DNA from 3 places in the uncultured Succinivibrio sp. genome. Region 2 is predicted to be linked to each of the others. Evidence: predicted binding sites of a transcription regulator. Region 2 holds the regulator's gene; each other region holds the start of a gene.
The links. The regulator sigma-54, encoded in region 2, starts transcription at its own class of promoters, with help from an activator protein. The targets are predictions, from matches to a motif close to TGGCACNGTTTTNGCTT.
Positions count from the first base shown of each region.

Region 1 (6,957 bases), on a different contig from region 2:
TGATAAACAGGATGACCAAAATCATCAACATAAGGAGCAGGATCATCTGTCAGTGGAGCCTGCTGTTGCATGGTCTGAGCAAGATTATCCTGATCTAAAGCTTCCTGAGGTTCCGCAGGAGTAACCTCTGCAGAAGCAGTTGTCTGAGCCTTGCTCTTTAAGACCTCACTTATATCATTAAGATTTCTTGGGGCCAGAGCTTTCTTAGGCAGTTCATTGTATTCAGGGCAACCATCTATTGATTCACGAAGAGCTGAATCGACACTTGGATAAACCTTTGCAAGGAACTCCTCGAGCAAAGAATCAATTCTGTCGTTGATTCTCCAGTTTATTTCTGAATTATCATTAACAACTCTGATATCTCCGGAAGAAAGTTTGTCTGATTCTTTTAAATCCCAGCCCTGTTCCTTAATATAATCATTGCCTATTGCCGCATTTATAACCGCGTAATCCTCAGGATTCAGATAAATCGAAACACCTTTGGTAGCTGAAGGCAGAATAGAGATAGCCTGCTCAATGCTTTTTTTCAGGAATTCAGCATTTGTATCGATTTCTTTTTTAATAATTACCTTGGCTAATCTTGAAATGATGTAGGCAATTTCATCGGTAACCTCCTTGTCAACCTCACGCAGAGGATTTGCAAGGGAATCAGCTAAAAATCTGAAACGCTCAACCTGTTCTAGAACAACCTTCTGACCAGATTCAAGACCTTCATCATGGCCCTTTTCAAAGCCATCAGCTTTGCCCTGTTCAAGACCGGAGGCATATCCCTCTTCCTTACCGATAGCAAGACCTTCCACATGGCCCTGTTTAAGTCCTTCTGTCTTTCCCTCATCAAAGCCAATCTGATAACCTTCATCATGGCCCTGACTCTTTCCTTCCTCATAAGCATCATTTCTGATTTTTTCTACTTCTTCAAGAGTGATGCTGGTAATACCGCGGGCCGCACGATCAGCAGCCTCTTCCTCTTCTAAAATCTTGTGAGCATCAAGAATAAGCGCAACTTCTTCTAGATAATCATTACGCTTCTTTTCAAGCCGCATGAAGGCACGCTTGCGTTCCACCATCTCGACATTCATACCCAGAGCATTGGTTCCGGTCACGAAATCGTCAGACAGGGTCGGCCAGACTTTAACCTTGTAATTTGAAACCTTAGATGCTGATGTTACAGTAGCAATCTTCTTGTCATAGCGAATATCCACCCTGTTAGGTTTTTCATTCGCTATGTCAGAGGCATTTGCAACATCGCCTTCGGCTGAGGAGGAGTTCTTCTGAAAAAAATCACTCATATTAGAACAGCCTTAGTATTAAACAAAGTCACCACCGCCACCACCACGGTTAAGCATAATGGCACCTGAATCGTTAAGTTTTCTTGCAATTGTAAGAATTTCCTTCTGAGCAGCTTCAACATCAGACAGCTTGGTAGGACCCATAGATGCAAGATCTTCCTTCATAGATGCAGCAGCACGAGAAGACATATTCTTGAAGAATTTCTCTTTGAGGCTGTCATCTGCTCCCTTAAGAGCCTTCTGAAGAACATCAGAAGGAACATCACGCAGCAGAGTCTGAATAGAACGGTCGTCCACACCACTGAGGTTTTCGAATACGAACATAAGATCCTGGATCTGACCACCAATTTCCTTGTCCTGAGACTGAATTGCATTCATCAGCTGAGTCTCGGTTGAGCTGTCTAAGTAGTTCATAATATCGGCAGCACTCTTCAGACCACCAATCTTGGCTGTCTGAGAACCAGCGGCACCAGCGAACTGTTTTTCCATAATTTCGTTCAACTCCTGCAGAGCTGCTGGCTGAACCTCTTCTAAGGTTGCAATACGCATGATAAGGTCAAGTCTTACAGTTTCATTAAACTGAGATAGAATTTCTGCAGACTGTTCTGGCTCAAGGTAGGAAAGCACAATAGTCTGAATCTGAGGATGCTCGTTCTGAATAATGGTTGCCACCTGTCTTGCATCCATCCACTTCAGAGAATCCAGACCACGGGAACCGGTTCCAAGAGAAATCTGCTCGATAAGATTGTTTGCCTTCTCTGACCCCAGAGCTGAAACCAGAGCATGGCGAACAAAGTCTGAATTTCCAAGACCAAGATTTGAATGCTTTGTTACTTCCTTGAGGAAAGCCTTGTGAACAGCATTCACCTGATCCTGAGAAAAAGTTGCCATCTCAGACATTCTGATACCAAGCTTCTGAACCTGTTTAGGCTCAAGGTTCTTGAAAATCTGAGCAGCATCCTCCTCTGATAAGGACAGCATCAGAAGAACAGCCTTGTCCATTCCGGACATACCCTCCAATGCCGTTTTTTCGTCATCAGAGAATTCTAATAGAGCATTCTGACCGCCACCGATGGCTGGCATCGCAGCTGGGGCTGGCGCAGCAGGAACTTTTTCATCTGACATAGTACTACCCTAGTTCTTTTCCTTAAAATCAGCGTTAAGCCATTCTTTAACAACTTCCGCTGTCAGCTGAGGTTCATTGGAAGCAAGTGTTCTGACTGCCTTGAGCAGATCAGCTTCTTTATGAAGGTTAGGAAGTTCAATACCGCCTTCGTTATTGATGGTGTATACCTGATCAGCAAGTTCCTTGTTCTTGGCAATCAGGTTGAAATCGTCATAGCCATCAAGTGCAGACTGAGAATCAAGCTCATCCTGCTCTGCCTCTGATGACATATCCTCCTCGTCCTTGTGCAGCAGATTGTTGAGCAGAGGACGTATCACGAAGATAACCACAATCAGCACAACAATTACAGAACCACCTATACGTACAAGTCTGTAGAAGAATTCCTGCTCATACCAAGGTAGAGGTGGTTTTACATCGCCATGAGGGAAGCAGACAGTTTCAACTTTAACAAAGTCACCGCGAGCTTCATTAAGTCCTAAACCACCGCGAACCAGATCTGCTATCTTATCCAGATCCTGCTGAGAGCGAGGTTCATACTTAACCATACCGTCAGCATCCAACAGTCTGTCATAGTCAACAGCGACAGATACTGTCAGTCGAGAGACAATGTTTGATGGACGCACGGTATGTCTTACAGTTGTATCCACCTCATAGTTACGAACAGCCTCACGGCTTTCCTTACGGTTTGAGGTTGAATCTGAGGAGCTACCTGTACCATCCTTTAACTGCTGAGGAATTGCAGCGTTTGCAGGAGGCTGATTGGATAGAGAGCCAGGCACACCATAAGGATTTTTCTTATCCTCATTGCCGGACTGTTCCTTTAAGGTTTCTGAACGTATCGCCTGAGAGTCAGGATTATACAGCTGAGCTGTTTCTTCCTGAACGGTAGTGTCCAGAGTAACGTCAACTTCAGCAGAATAACGGCCAAGACCAAGCATAGGCATCAGAATTGAATCGAGCTTGTCTCGATATTGAGCTTCACGCATAGTTCTCATTTCAAACTCGCGCTGAATCTTGCTCTCTGGAGTATCGCCCTTGACCTCAGCACTTAACTGACGTCCGTTGTGGTCTGTTACAGTAACGTCCTTTGATAACAGATTATGTACAGAGGAAGCTACCAGGAATCTGATTGAGTTTACATTTTCAGGTGACAGATAAGTATTTGGTTTTAAAGTTACAACAACCGCAGCACTTGGTCTGCTCTTCTCTCTGGCAAAAACATTATCCTTTGGAATTGCCAGAAGAACGGTGGCATGAGAAATACCGTCAATTCGTTCAATGGCTCTTGCAAGCTGAACCTCTCGACTATGCTTGATGCGCTCATTTTCCATTCTCTGGGATACACCAAAGCCAGAGTCGGTCATAATAATCTGATCACCCTCATCAGTTGACTCCTGAGGCAGTGCAATTCCTTTACGCAGCATCTGCTCGGTAATCTCACTATACTCGCTGGCATCAACAATGATGGTGTTATTGTTTGACAGCTTATACTTGAAGCCTTCTGTATCCAGAAAATCAAGCACATTTCCAATTTCCGCAGAGGAATACTGACCAAGTTTTCTTTCTGTATCAGGGGCCTTAGTTGAAGTAGAGGTAAAACTGATTACCGCAAAAATAATACCGGCAACAAAAATAACCAGGAAAACGAGGATTACCAGACGGCGAACCATTTCACCATCTTTGAAAAAGCTTTTTATGGCGGAGTGCTTTTCAGGCAGACTAGTATTAACTGCAGTTCCAGTATCGGTGGACTCCAGCTCAGAGGACGAAGCCTCACTTGCGTCTGTTGTGGTAGGCAGATTACTTCCCTCTTGATTACCTGTACCAGGAGCTACCGGGAATCCATTTTCTGACATATTAGTTCCTCATCATCCAAATATGCACTAAATCTGCATCTGAGATATGGTTCTGTACGCTTCAATCATCTTGTTTCTGATCTGAACTGTCGCATCAAAGGACAGACTTGCCTTCTGAGTTGCAAGCATTACATCAGACAGGGTCACTTTTCTATCCCCCAGATCAAAACGTGTCTGTTTATTGGCGGCGTCGTTCTGGAGGGTATTAACATTTTCAAAAGCTTCATGAAGCATATTGGCAAATGCACCAATATTATCTTTTGTCTGAACCGAATCTGTCTTATCCGATCCGTTCTGACCTGGCACCATTACAGGTGCATTCTCAATCTTTTGCTGTAATGTATCTTTTGTGCCAGTTGATGCAACCTGTAGCGAACGCATATTCTGCTGCATTCTCTGAAGCTGATTTAACATTGTTGGATTTGCTACTAATGGATTGATCATTAAACTCATAGTTTCCTCCTGTCAAAAAACTGACAGACACATAACGCTATGAGTATCTAATCAATTAGCGTGCCAACTTTGAAATCAGGCATCTAAACAGAAACTGCTACTAGTTTAATCGTACTTTCTTTTGAATAAATACAAAAAGAAAAAATATCAAAGAGTTGAGTTAAATCGCATAAATAAACACGCACATAGGAAGGCCGGCAGAATAAGCCGGCCTAAAAAGAAACTTATCAGCTCGAAAAAGGATTAGTATTTGTCAAAAATCTTCTGAATTTCAGCCTTCTTTGAAGTCTTGGTTAGAGCAAGTCTCAAAAGAACTGCAGCCTTCTGTGGCTGAAGATCATCACAGCGCAGAACATTGGCAATATCATAGTCGTCACTTGCTGCAACATAGCCTGTTCCTACACGGGTACTGCGGACAACAATCATCTCAGGATGTCTTGCAATTGCTTCTTTCCAGCTTACACTGTACTCACCGCTGCCTGCACCTGCAATAACAATTCCCTTGTACCCCTTCTGTGCATAGTAGTCAATAACTGAACCGTCGGTGTCAACATTGAAATAAAGCACGGCTACCTTTGGTAGAGTCTTCAGATTTGAAACATTGAACTCTGTATTTACAGTGTGCTTCTTCACAGGCTGACTGTAGAACAGAACATTGTCGTCAATTACATAGCCCATGCTCCCATAATCACCGGAGCTGAAAGCATTTACATTGAAGGTGCTGATCTTGCGTACATCACGGGCACCATAGATTCTGTCAGAGATAACAGCCATAACGCCTTTCCCCTTGGCAGCAGGATTTGAAGCCAGAGCAACAGACTGATGCAGATTTAGAGGGCCATCTGCAGAAATTGCGGTTGCCGGTCTCATAGAGCCGGTTACAACCACAGGTTTATCGGTCTTTAAGGCCAGATTCAGGAAGTAGGCGGTTTCATCAAGAGTATCTGTACCGTGAGTAATTACAAAACCTGAAATAGCAGGATCTTTTGCGAGTTTATTTATGCGGTTGGCAATCTGAAGCCAGATTTCAGAGGTGATATCATCTGAGTTGATATTGCAGATCTGCTCACCGTGCACCTTAGCAACATCCTGAAGTTTTGCTGCCTGAGCTAAAGCCTCAACATTCAGCTGACCAGGCTTGTAGTTGGTTGATTTACCCTCTGCGCCTGTACCGGCAATAGTTCCACCGGTTGCAAGAATAGCAACGGTTGGCAGATTCTTTTTAACTTTCTTCTCTGCTACAGGAGTACTTACTACAGCTGATTCAGCTGTGGTTGCAGTCTGAACCTGAGGCTGAGACTGTTCGGTTGTAGCACAGCCTGTTGTAATAGCTAAAGCAAAAGCTATTGGTAGAATAGCTACACCTTGAAATAGATTTTTTTTCATAAATAAACTCCATAGTTTGTAACAAATTTCCATACCTTAACGGTAAAGAACAGGAAAATCCTCTTTGTACAGCACACATCTGATATTTAGAGGATTTACTTTATTGCTAGCTCCGACTGACGATGATATGTGTCTGATTTTATGATGTTATTTAATTAAAACGACCTGATACTGAAAAATCTCCCCCAAAAAGACCAAATTGAACTGATTAGACGCACAAAATCACTCTGCAGGTGCAGGTACCCCATGAAAGAGGCTGTTCTTTTCAAAACAGAAAGACACAAACAGAGAATATTTCTGCAAAAAAAGCAAAGCTTCAATGCTAGTATAAAATTTATATAAATCAGAATTTATGACAATTTTCATAGATTAGAAAATTGAGGTGTTGCTTACATAAACAATAGATCTTTTATAAATATCTGAATACCCTCTGTTAATTTGACCTATATTTAAATATAGCGAACGAATTTTGTCGGAGTTTAATTTATGCTATTGAATATCGCCTATGTTGTAGCAGGAGTCCTGCTGATATTCTTCATCTACAACATGTTTATAAAAAACAAACCAACCTTCCGAAGCTCATGTATGTTTATTGCAGGCATAATGAGTGTTGCAGCCTGTACCTATATTCTTTCAACTAAAATAGATGAAAGACTTAATGATTCTCTGCATCAGGGGCAGCCTCGCTCAGTATCCTGTATGTTCAACAATCCAGAAGTTAATCCAAAGACTTTCTCTGACGATGTTGGCAGGTATGCAGCTTTATGCAAAGTTGACTATGAAAAGAAGTATGGTGATTCAATCAAGATCCTTCCATCGTATGAGTATTCGTTTATAGATTCAGGTG
Region 1 is NZ_CACVSS010000016.1:18,292-25,248, forward strand. It holds gene QZU45_RS03800 (FliH/SctL family protein) at 1-1,289, opposite strand, end outside; gene fliG (flagellar motor switch protein FliG) at 1,308-2,300, opposite strand; gene fliF (flagellar basal-body MS-ring/collar protein FliF) at 2,424-4,271, opposite strand; gene fliE (flagellar hook-basal body complex protein FliE) at 4,299-4,724, opposite strand; gene QZU45_RS03820 (asparaginase) at 4,968-6,110, opposite strand; gene QZU45_RS03825 (hypothetical protein) at 6,597-6,957, shown strand, end outside.
Region 1: the regulator sigma-54 is predicted to act here: its motif matches at 4,774-4,790, upstream of fliE (flagellar hook-basal body complex protein FliE).

Region 2 (6,957 bases):
AAATCCTTTAAGATATTAAAGCCCTGCAGACCTAAAACCATTCCGATAAACAGTCCTGAAACCAGAATGATAATGATGGACTGAACACCAACAAAATAAATCTGGTTTATCAGTAAAGGAAATGATTTTTTTAGGTTAGGTATCGCTATGATTGAATGAAGAAAAATGATTGTAGATCTCCCTAAAGAGGAGATCTTTTTCAACGCATATCTTCCTAAAATACCAAATAATTCTAACATTACAGCTCCTCGATATAATTCTGAGAGCCTTTTAGTTTAAAAGCATAAGGACCATCAAAATCGCCCTGAATAAACTGAATAACTCTAGGATCACTGCTGTTTACAATCTCCTGTGGAGTTCCGCTTCCTAAAACCGAACCTTCCGAAAGAATATAGACATAGTGGGCAACTTCGAGTATCTCTTTCACATCGTGTGTTACAACAACTGAAGTTTTGCCTAAGGATTTGTTGATATCAGCAATAAGCTTAACCAGTACGCCTTTGGTAATAGGATCCTGACCAACAAAAGGCTCATCATACATGATGAGATCAGGATCCAGAGCAATAGAACGGGCAAGTGCGGCACGTCGTGCCATACCGCCTGAAAGCTCTGAAGGGTACAGATAGGCAGCAGCTCTCATTCCTACGGCCTCAAGATTCATTAAAACTACATCATGAATCAACTCTTCAGGAAGAGCTGTGTGTTCTCTGATAGGAAAAGCGACATTGTCAAAAACATTCATATCTGAAAACAGAGCTCCGCTCTGAAAAAGCATACTCATTCTTTTTCTGAGTTCATAAAGCTCATTTCTTTTCAGTGAATGAACGTTGATGCCGTCAAATTCGATTGTCCCCTCATCTGGGACAAGCTGTGCACCTATCAGTCTTAGGATCGTAGTTTTACCAGTACCTGAAGGTCCGAGAATCGCTGTAATTTTTCCTTTAGGGATATTCAGCGACAGATTCTTGTAAATCTGCTTACTGGCATACGAGAAAGATACGTTATTAACTTTAATAAGACTATCTTCGTTTAGGATTTCACTCATAAACACATTTAATTTTTTTTATATACGGATAACAGAGAATTTAATCAGAGTATAGGTAAAAAACAGATACCCGATAAAAATACTCAAAATTAATCTCTTATGATACCTGCATTGTACCAAATTAATAAGGCACATAAATTCAGTATAGGCGAAATTGTCCATATATAGAGACAACAATATGAATATTGTTGGTCGCAAAATCACATTAATAGTTGTTATAATTACGCATGTTTTTTCTAGTCTTTAATTTATCAATTAAACTTAAAGTTGGTACATTGAAAAATGTACTGAGTTTATTTTTACATCTGGATGATTTTTATCCAAAGAAAATACCGGAATAATATGAAAAAAGTTACTACCGTTAATACCTGCTATGGAAAAGTTGACGCAGAATTTCTGACCCGTCTGTCAACCATCAAGCTTTTGGCATTTGATGTGGACGGAACCATAACTGACGGCGGCATTATCTATGACAATGAAAATCTAGAGTTAAAAAGATTTAATACTAAGGACGGTTTTGGAATCCATACTTTGGTTAAAGAAGGAATCGAGTGTGCAGTTATCACCGGCAGAGAGGCAAATCTGACTGCAAGACGCATGCAGGATCTCAAGGTTCAGCACATCATTCAGGGAGAGAAATCAAAAAACACTGCCCTGACAAATTTATGTGAAAAACTGAATATATCTCCGGATGAGGCAGTATGCATCGGAGATGATCTCAATGATATGCCAATGTTCAGAATTGCCGGTTTAAGTGTCTGTCCCCATGATGCCCATCCTTTCATCAAATCACAGGTTGATTATATAACTACCTGTAATGCAGGCTATGGTGCAGTAAGAGAACTGTGCGATCTGATTTTAATGTCAAAGGGGATCCTGAATCCGGATGGTGGATTTGTAGATGAACGTTACTAAAAAATCGATACTGATTACGGTACTTTTTGCTTTCATATCGTCAGCCATTTACCTTTATACCTTAACTTTAAAAACACAGGAAGTTAAGGATATGTCTGGGCTGCCTACATTTATTGCAACAGACTCTAACGGAACCCTGTTTGATAAAACAGGAAAAATAACCAGAACCATGATTGCAAGCAGAACAGAATTCTACGATCAGGGAAATATGTACCATTTTGATGATCCGCTGATCACAGCTTACAACTACAAGGATGCTGACAATCCTAATATCTGGCATCTTAAGGGCCAGAAAGGCAAAATGAAGTCCAATGACTACGCCATTGTAAATGGCGATGTAGTCATCTATCCTGGTTTTAAGGATGCAGTCATCGACAAGGCAACTGCAGATAATCTTGTCTACAGCTTTGCAACTGATGAAGTAACCTCCAAAGATCTTGTAACCATTTACGGACATGTGTTCCAGACCGAAGGCACCAATTTTAAATTCAATCTATCAAATAATGTGATGAGTTATAAGGGAAAACCACATGCTACATATTATCCAAAGAGCAAGAAAGACTAAGTTAGTTCTACTGATGATAGCCCTTGCATCACAAAGCGCATATGCATTAAAGGACGATACTGAGCAGCCTTTGAATATTATCTCAAAGGAGCAGATTGCAGATTTTGAATCCAACAAAGCTATTTTTATCAAGGATGTAGTTGCCACTCAGGGCAGTATGGAACTGCATGCTGATAAGGCTGAGTTATCCAGAAACAGTAAGGGTGAACTCCAGGAAGTTAAAGCCTACGGCAAACCTGCGACCTTTAAACAGCTCCAGGATGACGGCAAGCTGGTTCACTCTCAGTCATCAATTATTCAGTATTTGCCAGAGAAGAATCTGCTGATCCTTATCGGTAGAGCTACAATCTGGCAAGACAACTCTCATGTTGATGGCGAGAGAATTGAGTACAATACTGTAACAAGACAGTTAAAAGCATCAAATGAAAACAGCCAGGGCGGAAGAGTACAGAGCACATTCCTGCCTCAGGAACTGAAAAAATAATACCTACCGGAAATAAGAATGAGTATATTACAGGCTTTACATTTAAAGAAAACCTATAAGAAAAGAACTGTTGTTTCAGATGTCAGCCTAGATGTTGAGAGCGGTTCTATCGTTGGCCTTTTAGGTCCTAACGGAGCAGGAAAAACAACATCCTTCTACATGATTGTTGGTATTGTTTCCTCTGAAGGCGGAAACATCATTCTCGACGGCAAGGATATTACCTCTCTGCCTATGCATGCCAGAGCCAGAGCCGGTCTTGGCTATCTTCCACAGGAAAACTCCATCTTCAGAAAGCTTACTGTTTATCAGAACCTGATGGGCGTTATGGAGCTTGTACCTAATCTGACAAAGGCTCAGCGTGAAGAAAAGGTTAATGAGCTGCTAGAAGAATTCAACATTGCAAGACTAAGAGACAATTCCGGTATGTCCCTGTCTGGTGGAGAGAGACGCCGTGTTGAAATCGCCAGAGCTCTGGCCGCTGATCCTAAATTCATTCTGCTGGATGAGCCTTTTGCAGGTGTTGATCCTATTTCAGTTAACGATATTAAAGAGATTATCCTTCATTTGAGAAATAGAGGGATCGGCATCTTAATTACAGATCATAATGTCCGTGAAACTTTGGATGTTTGTGAAAAATCATATATAGTTAATGCAGGACAGATTATCGCGCAGGGTACTGCGGACGAAGTTCTAAGCAACACAAAAGTAAAGGATGTATATCTAGGAAAAGACTTCTCAATGTAATAAAACATAAGGGATTTATGGCAGGAATAAGAAACGCGCTGCAATTAAGAACAGCTCAGACTCAGACATTATCAATGACGCCTCAACTGCAACAGGCTATCAAGCTGCTGCAGCTGTCATCTATTGAGCTTGAGCAGGAAATTCAGCAGGTTCTTGAAGAAAATCCCTTTTTAGAGAAAGTCTCTTCTGACTCAAATGACGAGTCATTAGAAGCTCTTGAGGAAAAAGAGCAGTCAGATTCCGACGGCTTTGATCCCTTCGACAACGATTCCTCAGCAAGCAATACCTCAGACTCCATGATTGAACATGACAATTATGGAGACGAGAATTTCGATCCTTTCAGAGATTCCAATTCTTCATCCATATCAGAAAGTCAGAGTACCTCAAACGAGGATACAGCTGTTGAAGAAAACAACGTCACCTCTGTTAAAGAAGATGAGCTAATCCGTAACGATGACTATATCAACAAGAGCTCCAAAGGCCTGGCCATAGAGAACAACGATATCTATGAGGGTGAAACCACAGAAACCTTACGAGACCACCTGATTTTCCAGCTGGAGATGTCCCCTCTTGAAGGAACTGATAAGCTTATAGCCATGAATATTATTGATGCAATCAATGACTCAGGCTATATCACCGAATCACTTGAGGATATCCTAAGCTCAGTGCAGAAAGATGATCCTGAAACCACTCTAGATGATGTCAAAGCAATTCTAAAGCTTGTTCAGCACTATGATCCGCTGGGAGTGGCATCAAGAGATGCTGCCGAGTGTATGCTGATTCAGCTCCATGAAATGGACAGCTCAACCCCATACAGAGATCTGGCCATCAAAGTTATTTCAGAATACTCAGATCTGCTTTCCAACAGAGATTTCAGAAGTCTCTGTCAGAAGATGTCCATTAAGGAAAATGTTCTTAAGGAAATCATTGCGGTTCTGCAGAAGCTGAACCCAAGACCAGGTAATTTTGCCCCTTCCAAAAAAACCGATTTTGTTATTCCGGATGTTATTGTTGTAAAGACATCAGATGGCAACTATACAGCTGAACTGAATTCCTCAGCCAATACTCTCATCAGGATCAACGAAGCCTACAGTCAGCTTTCAAAACAGGCCAGAACAGTTCAGGAGAAGGAATTCTTTAAATCTCATCTGCAGGAGGCAAACTGGTTTATATCCAGCCTTGAAAAGCGTAATGAGACCCTACTGAAGGTTTCCCGCTGTATTGTTGCTCACCAGACTGAATTCATGGACAAAGGACCATCTGCAATGAAGCCAATGGTTCTCAATGATGTGGCAACAGAAATTGAGATGCATGAGTCCACTATTTCCAGAATCACTACAGAAAAATACATCTATACCCCTAAGGGCACCTTCGAACTCAAGTACTTCTTCTCCTCCTCTGTAGGAACCGATGACGGCGGTGCCGCTTCCGCAACTGCAGTTAAGTCCTTCATCAAAGATCTGATTGCAGGTGAGAATCCTCGCAAGCCACTCTCTGACAGCAAACTGTCTGAACTGCTTTTAGAGAAAGGAATGAATGTTGCCAGAAGAACTGTAGCAAAATACAGAGAGGCTTTAGGCATTGAATCATCCTCGCAGAGAAAGAAGCTGATCTAAGAGCTATTTTTGCAGTTATTCTTTCTCAGCATAATTTGAATAATATTAAAGGCTCCAGATCTAAAGCCCCAATACTCTGCTTGCTGATAAGCAAGAAGAATCTGCTAGAATAGAGAATAAAAGCAGGAGATAGTGGAATGGCTTCATATTTAAATCCAGGATTTGAAAAATATCAAGAATCATTAAATGCAAAGATATACATTGATAAATCAGATCTCATTGCCATTCTAAATGAAAATATCAGTACCACCCAGAAATACATCTGTATCAGCAGACCAAGACGCTTTGGAAAATCAGTTACTGCAAATATGCTCTGCGCCTATTATTCAAAAGATACAGACAGTTCCTTTCTATTTGATAACCTAAAAATAGCAAAATCAGATTCATATAAGAAACACCTGAATCAATACAACACCATCTTTATCAATATGCAGCGTTTTCTCTCCAGAGCCAAAAATGATATTGATCAGATGCTGAACGATCTGAATAACTTTATAAAAGAGGAAATCTGCGAACAGTACCCTTCAATTGATGTAAGTAAATTTACAGAACTTTACGATGTTTTAGACTGTGTCTATCAGCAATCAAATGATGGAAACGAACAGATCAAAAAAGGTTTTGTATTCATTATCGATGAATGGGACTGCATCCTGCGAGAGAAGCAAACTGATGCTACAGGAATAAAGAAATACCTGGATTATCTAATAGTCCTACTAAAAGATCAGAGCTATGTTGCTCTAGCCTACATGACAGGTATTCTTCCAATCAAGAAATACGGTTCTCACAGTGCGCTTAATATGTTTGATGAATATTCAATGACTGATCCTGGTGAATATGCATCATATATTGGCTTTACAAAGGATGAAGTTATCAATCTTTGCGATACATACCAGATTGATGTTAATACCATGAAAAAATGGTATGACGGCTATTCTTTTGATGAATCACTGCATCTTTATAATCCAAATTCTGTTGTAAAAGCAATTCAAAGGAAAAAGTTCTCTAGTTACTGGACACAGACAGAAACATTTGAGAGTCTTCGCAGATATATTGATTTAAATATGGAAGGACTTCGAGACGAGATTGTAAAACTTATTGCAGGTAATGAGGTTGTTGTAAATACTGCAAAATTCCACAATGATATGACAACCTTTGAAACCAAGAACGATGTTTTAACTCTTCTGATTCATTTGGGTTATCTAGCGATTGTTCCTGACTCAGAACTAAAAGGTATTGATAACGACAAAATTTTTGCTGTTCACATTCCTAACGAAGAGATTAGAAAAGAATTCAGAAACATAACTGAAGACAATCAGAATTATCCAGGAATATACTCCGCTAGTTTGGATCTACAAAAACCTATAAAAATATATAAAAAGCTATAAATTTATAGGCTTTTACCAAATTCCTGCTTCAACACTGCTGGTTGTTATCCCATTTATTGCTAAATCAGATAACAGAGCCGTCAGCTCTACAGGCTTCAGTTCGGAGATAGCTTCCCCTACGATTTTTATCTTTTGTCTAAGATTAATCGCTGCGTTCAGATCGCGATCTATTGTCAATCCACATTCAGGACATTCATATACTC
Region 2 is NZ_CACVSS010000014.1:194-7,150, reverse strand. It holds gene mlaE (lipid asymmetry maintenance ABC transporter permease subunit MlaE) at 1-239, opposite strand, end outside; gene QZU45_RS03395 (ATP-binding cassette domain-containing protein) at 239-1,045, opposite strand; gene QZU45_RS03390 (HAD family hydrolase) at 1,388-1,960, shown strand; gene lptC (LPS export ABC transporter periplasmic protein LptC) at 1,947-2,525, shown strand; gene lptA (lipopolysaccharide transport periplasmic protein LptA) at 2,491-3,009, shown strand; gene lptB (LPS export ABC transporter ATP-binding protein) at 3,028-3,753, shown strand; gene QZU45_RS03370 (RNA polymerase factor sigma-54) at 3,780-5,369, shown strand; gene QZU45_RS03365 (AAA family ATPase) at 5,507-6,754, shown strand; partial or broken gene QZU45_RS03360 (transposase) at 6,767-6,957, opposite strand, start outside.

Region 3 (6,957 bases), on a different contig from region 2:
TGAGTTTTTATGTAAAGATTCTTTGAACTTGCCTCAATGGTAACGATATCCCCCTTTGCTATAAGCGTGATATCGCTTATCTTAAACTGTTCTCCTGCTCTGATATCTTTCTTTGCTTTACTGCCGATAAGCTGATCCTTATCATTGATAACTGAAGCTGTTGTTGTGTTTTCATTAACATAGGTATCTTCAATCATGCCTGGAGTAATAACATTTCCTCTCTGGATATTGGAGGCTGCAACAATGGAAGCTCGTAACACTGATACAGTTACGGGAATACTTATCACATAAGGATTTTCTTTTCTTGAACAGGTGATTTTTACAACATTGCTCTTCTTTATTTCGGCGTTCTGGAGCTCTGCTGTCAGATAGCCTGAACATTTCCCTCCGTAGTTGCGGTTAGGATCCAGTTTAGCAACTTTTACAACATATTTCTTCTCAGGACTGCTTGTGGGAAATTGTGCCAGCATGTACTGTTTTGCTACATTTGAAAGAAAATCTGCCTCTGCCTGAGTTGCATTGGCAGTCAAATGGAAAATAAAGAGTCCCCACAAAACTAAACAGGATATTTTCTTTATAATCTGCAGCACCGGATTTTCCTTGTTCAGAAAATGAATATTCTTACTCAGATAATAGCATATTCTAGCCTTGCAGACCGTATTAAAAGGCACAGTTTTTAAATAGAGAAAGAATGTGTCTGATATGATTTTTGAGTAGCAGTTTCAGTAAAGTTGGAGTTATCGCACTTATTTAAAAATAATAGTGTTGCCGGTGTGATTTAAGCCGCAAAATTTTTAGATTTCTTTTGTTTACTCTGATTTGCAAATTATTCTTTATTGTATATGGTAGGCAAATTGCCACAGATGAGGTTGCCTTTTTCTCTTTGAAAAGACTGAATTGTTTTGCTGTTTTGTTGATAATCAATAAACGGCTAAGTGTATTTTGTGCTTAAAAATCAAATTGATATTTTTATAATTAAAATTTTTGTCTACAATAAGGCTTTTTGCTTATTAATATCTGTTTTTTATAAAAAAACGCTATTTATTAACTATAATAAAGATCACTGAACATTTTGATTTATAAAATGTTTTTGTTTCGTAATTATATGTAAAGGCATGGATGAGATGACATTTACAAATTCAAATAATAACAACAGTGAAGGTAAGTTTTCTAAAACATTTTCTTCATCTTTAGGTTCACCAGCCTCAACTTCTTCAACTAGCGGTAGTTCTTTTGGAACTAATGCTGGGACTTCCACAAAACCATCAACTTTTACAGCCGGAACTGGTTCAACTTTATCCACTGCAGCTGCTAAGCCGGCAGGTTTTGGTGGAGCGACTGCTTCGGCAGCATCACAGTTTGCTGCCGGTAAAACATCTGTACCTGGTGCTTCTTCTGCATTTTCGTCAACTGCTCAAAGCAAGACCGTGCCTTTAACTTCTGTAAGCAGTGCAACTGCTGCCCGTCCTGCAGCTTTGTCTCCAAGTCCTGTTCCTCCAGCACCTGCAAGTGCTTCAACAGCTTCTGCTGCTGGTTCATCCATGGCAAGACCTTCTACTTTTGGAACCGCTCCTAATGCATCTGCCACATCAGCGGCTACAGCTACAACAGCAAGACCTTCTGCATTTACAGCAACATCAACTACAGCTGCAAGACCATCTGCCTTTGGTACTACAGCGCAACCATCTTCATCTGCCGGTGCCGCAACTCGTCCATCTGCTTTTACTTCATCGACAGCAGCAACTGCTTCAGCCGCTTCAATCGCTGCTACAAGGACTTCATCCTTCACTTCAACAGTCTCTACTGCTGCAAGACCTTCTGCATTTACGGCGACATCTGCCACTTCGGTCTCAGGAACTTTAGGTTCAAGAACCTCTGCTCCTGTCAGCTGCGATGAATTTGCAAAGAAATTTGCTGAGACAAAGGCTGCGCTTTCAACTGCTAAAAGATCATCTCTGCCTTCAGGTTCTTCTGATGCAGGAAATGCTCCTGCTGTTTCTCCTGGTCAGGAGGTTACTGATGTTCAGTACAGACGCTTTGCTGCTTTTATTGAGGAAAAATGCGGTATTGTTTTAGGTGTCGGCAAACAGTATCTTGTTAACAGCCGTCTGTCCACTCTTCTTTCAAAATTTCGTATTTCAAATGTCGATGAGCTTATTAACAAGGCAATGGAGAATACTCCTAATAACAAGATTCAGGATGCTGTTATAGATGCGATGACAACTAACGAAACCTTATGGTTCCGTGATACCTATCCTTATACAGCTTTAGAGCAGTTCATTCTTCCAGAGCTGGCTAAGAAAGGTAAGTATCCTGTCAGAATATGGTCAGCAGCATGTTCATCAGGTCAGGAGCCTTATTCAATCGGTATCGTGGTTCAGGAACAGATGGCAAAAATGATCCATATTGATCCTAAACAGACTCAGATCATTGGAACAGACCTGTCTCCTGAGATGCTCGCTACCTGTAAGCTTGGTCAATATGATGTTCATGCATTATCTAGAGGTTTATCTGCAGAGCGTAAGTCTAAGTTCTTTAAACCAACCAGAAATCCTAACATCATGCAGATTGATCCTAGAGTTAAATCTATGGTTGAATTCAGACCGATGAATCTGCTTGGGTCATATGCGCTAATGGGTAAGTTTGACGTTATTTTCTGCAGAAACGTGCTGATTTATTTCTCAAATGACGTGAAGGCTGAAATTCTGCGCAAGCTTACCATGTGTTTAAATCCAGAGGGGTATCTGATTCTAGGTTCAACTGAAACTCTTGTGGGCGTTGCAGATAAATATGAAATGGTAAGACACAGTCCAGGTATTCTTTACAGATTGAAACCTCAGAAATTCGCTTTCTAAGATTGAAATTAACTTCATTTGTTAAAAAGAGCGCTATCAACTTGATTGGTAACGCTTTTTTTTATGGCATAAAACTTGCTCATAAGTATTTACAAAAAAAATAATATTTTTTTGACAATATGGTGATGAGTATGGGTATCAGTTTTGATAAAGCTTTTGGTGTTTTTCAATACACAATGGGTATAAGAAATCAGAGAGCTGAAGTTCTTGCAGGCAATCTTGCAAATGCAGATACACCTGGATTTAAAGCACGTGATCTCGATTTTGATATCGCTTTTAAGAATGCAGCTCATGTTCAGATGGAAGAACCTTCTGACATGGTTGTTACTAATGCAAAACACATGAAACACAGTGCAATTGAAGATGAACCAGAACTTACCATGAAGTATCGCATGCCTTATCAGGCTGATACCGGTAATGGTAACACAGTAGAGGTTTCTACTGAGAGAATGAAGTACGTGAACAATAATCTTGAATATCACGCTACACTCCAGTTTTTAAATGGAAGAATCGCAAAACTTAAAAGTGCATTAAGACCTGCAATGTAGTTGAGGTGTAAGATGGGAATTTTCAGAATACTTGATATTGCCGGTACAGCAATGAATGCTCAGTCTGTTCGACTGAACGCTACAGCTTCAAACCTTGCAAACGCAGAATCAGTAAGTTCATCTGTAGAAACTACCTATAAGGCAAGACGTCCTCTTTTTTCTGCAGCTTTTGATGAGGCAATGCAGTTTGAGGTTTCTGAAGGAGGAGCAGTTGATCCTGCAACAGGTGAACCTTATGGAGTAGGTGTAGCCCTAAAAGGCATTATTGAATCCGATGCTCCTACAATCAAGGAATATAATCCAAATCATCCTCTGGCTGATGAAAATGGCTATATCTATAGACCAAACGTAAATCCAGTTGAGGAAATGGCCGATATGATCAGTGCAAATCGTTCATATCAGACTGCTGTTCAGATGGCAACAAGTGCAAAGAAGATGATGCAGGCAACGCTGCAAATCGGTACCAATCCTAATATGTAATTTTGTTAATTAACCTATACTCAATCCATAATAATCTGACAATGAATATTCTTCTGTCGAAGATTCTTGTCAGATTTTTTGTTATCAGAATATTCTGCAAATTTATTCTCTGAACATTTTTTCAGAAAATAATAAAATATCTTGCTAATTGAATCGTATATGGTAACATTTAGTTAACCGGCAAAGTTTGCCGGTATGGAAAAAAGGTTTGGGGGATAGTTTTATGTCAGTGGATTTCGATTTCAGTTCGGTCGGTAAAACATCCGGTTATATTAAGCAGCAAGAAGCCACAGCAGCTGCCAAGAAGGATAATAATGCACTTGATCAGGCAGACTTCCTGAAACTGTTAACTACCCAGTTAAACAATCAGGATCCTTCCTCTCCTGTGGATAACAATCAGATGGTAAGCACCATGTCTCAGCTTTCCATTGTTGAAAACCTAACCACTATCACCAATGGCATGGACAACATTGTAAATTCCATCTCCTCAAGTTCAGCTCTGTCTGCCTCAAGTCTGGTTGGTAGAAGTGTGCTGGTTGATTCTAGTACTGCATTCTTTGATGGCAATTCTCCACTTGTGGCTCAGATTGATGCTGGCTCAGGTGCATCAGATGTTAAGGTTTCAATTCTGGATTCAGCTGGTTCTATTGTATCCAGTTTCTCCGCCGCATCAGTTGATGGTGTAACAGACTTCTCATGGGATGGTGTTATGGATGCCGAAAGCGGCGAAATGTTCCCTGCCGGCAAATATACTGTGATGGTATCCGGTATGCAGGGGGGCAAGGAAGTCAATTTGCCGGTTAAGACATATGGAACAGTTGGTTCTGTAGTTTTAGGTAACAATATAAGTGATACTAAACTGAATATTCTTGGATACGGTGAAGTTTCACTTGAAGACGTCGGTTCAATTTCTCTTTAAATTTCGATTTGTTTATCTATCAAGAGTTCTCGTTCTGAGAACTCTTGTCAATTTCCTGTCAGCTTATTTTTAATCTTTTATTAACTTTCTGATTATAAAGCAAAATATTAAATGGCATGTAATTTGCTAATACCTTCGTAATAATTGTTTTTATCCGGAGGTACAGATGGATAAGTTATTGTGGGTTGCAATGTCAGGAGCTAAGGAGAATTTCCATAGTCTGGCTGTTCGAAGCAATAATTTAGCGAATTCAGCAACCACTGGTTTCAAAGCCGATTTTGAAAACAGCCGAGCCATGTCTGTATTTGCAGATGCTTATCCTACTCGTGCATTTGCTATGACCGAACGTCCTGGCTATAACATGCAGGGTGGTGCAATAGAGACCACTGACCGAGAACTGGATATCGCTATAGATGGTGACGGTTTTATTGCTGTAAACGATAAGTCTGGAAGTGAGGCTTATACCAGATATGGAAGCATGGAGATTGATGTTGAAGGTAATCTTCGTACTTCAAATGGACTGAATGTTTTAAACGAGGATGGTGAACCAATTGTTCTTCCGCTGATGCTTGCTGATATAAACATCAGTAAGGATGGTGTGATCTCAGGAAGACCTCAGGGCGGTGATTCTAATGTAATTGAAGAATATGCCCGCATAAAACTGGTTCGTCCCGAGAGTTACAAGGATATTGAAAAAGGTTATGACGGTCTTTTCAGAAGAATTGATGGCACACCTCTTGCACAGGAAAATACAGTTAGAGTAAGAAACGGTATGTTAGAACAGTCTAACGTTAACCCAGTTGAAGAACTGACAAACCTGATTAGAATTCAGCGACAGTACGATGCAACAGTTAAGCTGATGGAAACCGCTAATCAGATGGATGAACGTCAAAATACTCTTTTGACATACGAATAGCAAGGAGAAGATTATGATTCCGGCATTATGGATTAGTAAAACAGGTTTAGATGCGCAGCAGACCAATATTTCTGTAACCTCTAACAACCTTGCCAATGCTTCAACCGTTGGTTTCAAACGTGGCAGAGCTATTTTTGAAGATCTGCTGTACCAGAAGATTAACCAGCCAGGAGGAAGATCATCTGCTGACGGATATCTGCCAGAAGGTCTGATGATTGGTGCTGGTGCAAAGGTTGTTGCAACTCAGAGACAGTTTGGTCAGGGTGACGTTGAAACCACCGACAACTCATTTGACCTGATGATTCAGGGCAGAGGTTTCTTTGAGATTGAGCTTCCAGACGGTACAACTGCTTATACCAGAAATGGTCAGTTTACCAAAAATGAGGAAGGTACTATTGTGACCTCTGGTGAAGGCTATCCTTTACTGCCTCAGATTCAGGTCCCTGAGAATGCGGTATCACTTACTGTAGGCCGTGACGGACAGGTGTCAGTGGTGGTTGCAAATGAGAATACCAGTCAGGATTTAGGACAGATTACTGTAACTGATTTTATCAACCCAACAGGACTTGAGTCCATTGGTGACAATCTGTTCCTTGAAACTACAGCATCAGGAGCCCCTCAACAGGGAATCGGTGGTGAGGACGGTATGGGCATCATTCGTCAGAATATGCTTGAAACCTCTAATGTTAAGGTTACAGAGGAACTTGTAAATCTGATTCAGGCTCAACGAGTCTATGAAATGAATTCAAAGGTGCTGACAACTGTTGATTCAATGATGGGCTCACTGATTCAGTCTGTATAGCATTTGATTAGAGGAGGAGAGGGGAAATGAATAAGCTTGTACTGATTGGTGCAGTTGTAAATGCACTGCTTCTTCAGGGCTGCGCTCTGGATACATTCTCGCCAAAGCCAGATGATCCTAAGTATGCTCCAGCAATGCCTGAGGAGGATTATGCAAATGTGATTCCTACTGGAGGAATCTATAATCCTTATACTCTGAATAACGGAATGTATTCAGATACCTCTGCTCACAAAGTAGGTGATATTATTTCGGTAAATCTTGAAGAGGCAACTTCTGCTAGCAAGAATGCCAATACTTCTCTCACCAAGAACAACCAGAATAATTACAACGGTATGAATCTGGCTTTTGGTACTGATGATAACACTCTGAATAAATATACAAACAAATACATAAACAGGTATAACCCAACCTTAACCTCCAATAATTCAAATACCTTT
Region 3 is NZ_CACVSS010000043.1:702-7,658, forward strand. It holds gene flgA (flagellar basal body P-ring formation chaperone FlgA) at 1-590, opposite strand, end outside; gene QZU45_RS07440 (protein-glutamate O-methyltransferase CheR) at 1,125-2,855, shown strand; gene flgB (flagellar basal body rod protein FlgB) at 2,987-3,403, shown strand; gene flgC (flagellar basal body rod protein FlgC) at 3,416-3,883, shown strand; gene QZU45_RS07455 (flagellar hook capping FlgD N-terminal domain-containing protein) at 4,107-4,802, shown strand; gene flgF (flagellar basal-body rod protein FlgF) at 4,969-5,718, shown strand; gene flgG (flagellar basal-body rod protein FlgG) at 5,732-6,520, shown strand; gene QZU45_RS07470 (flagellar basal body L-ring protein FlgH) at 6,547-6,957, shown strand, end outside.
Region 3: the regulator sigma-54 is predicted to act here: its motif matches at 2,920-2,936, upstream of flgB (flagellar basal body rod protein FlgB).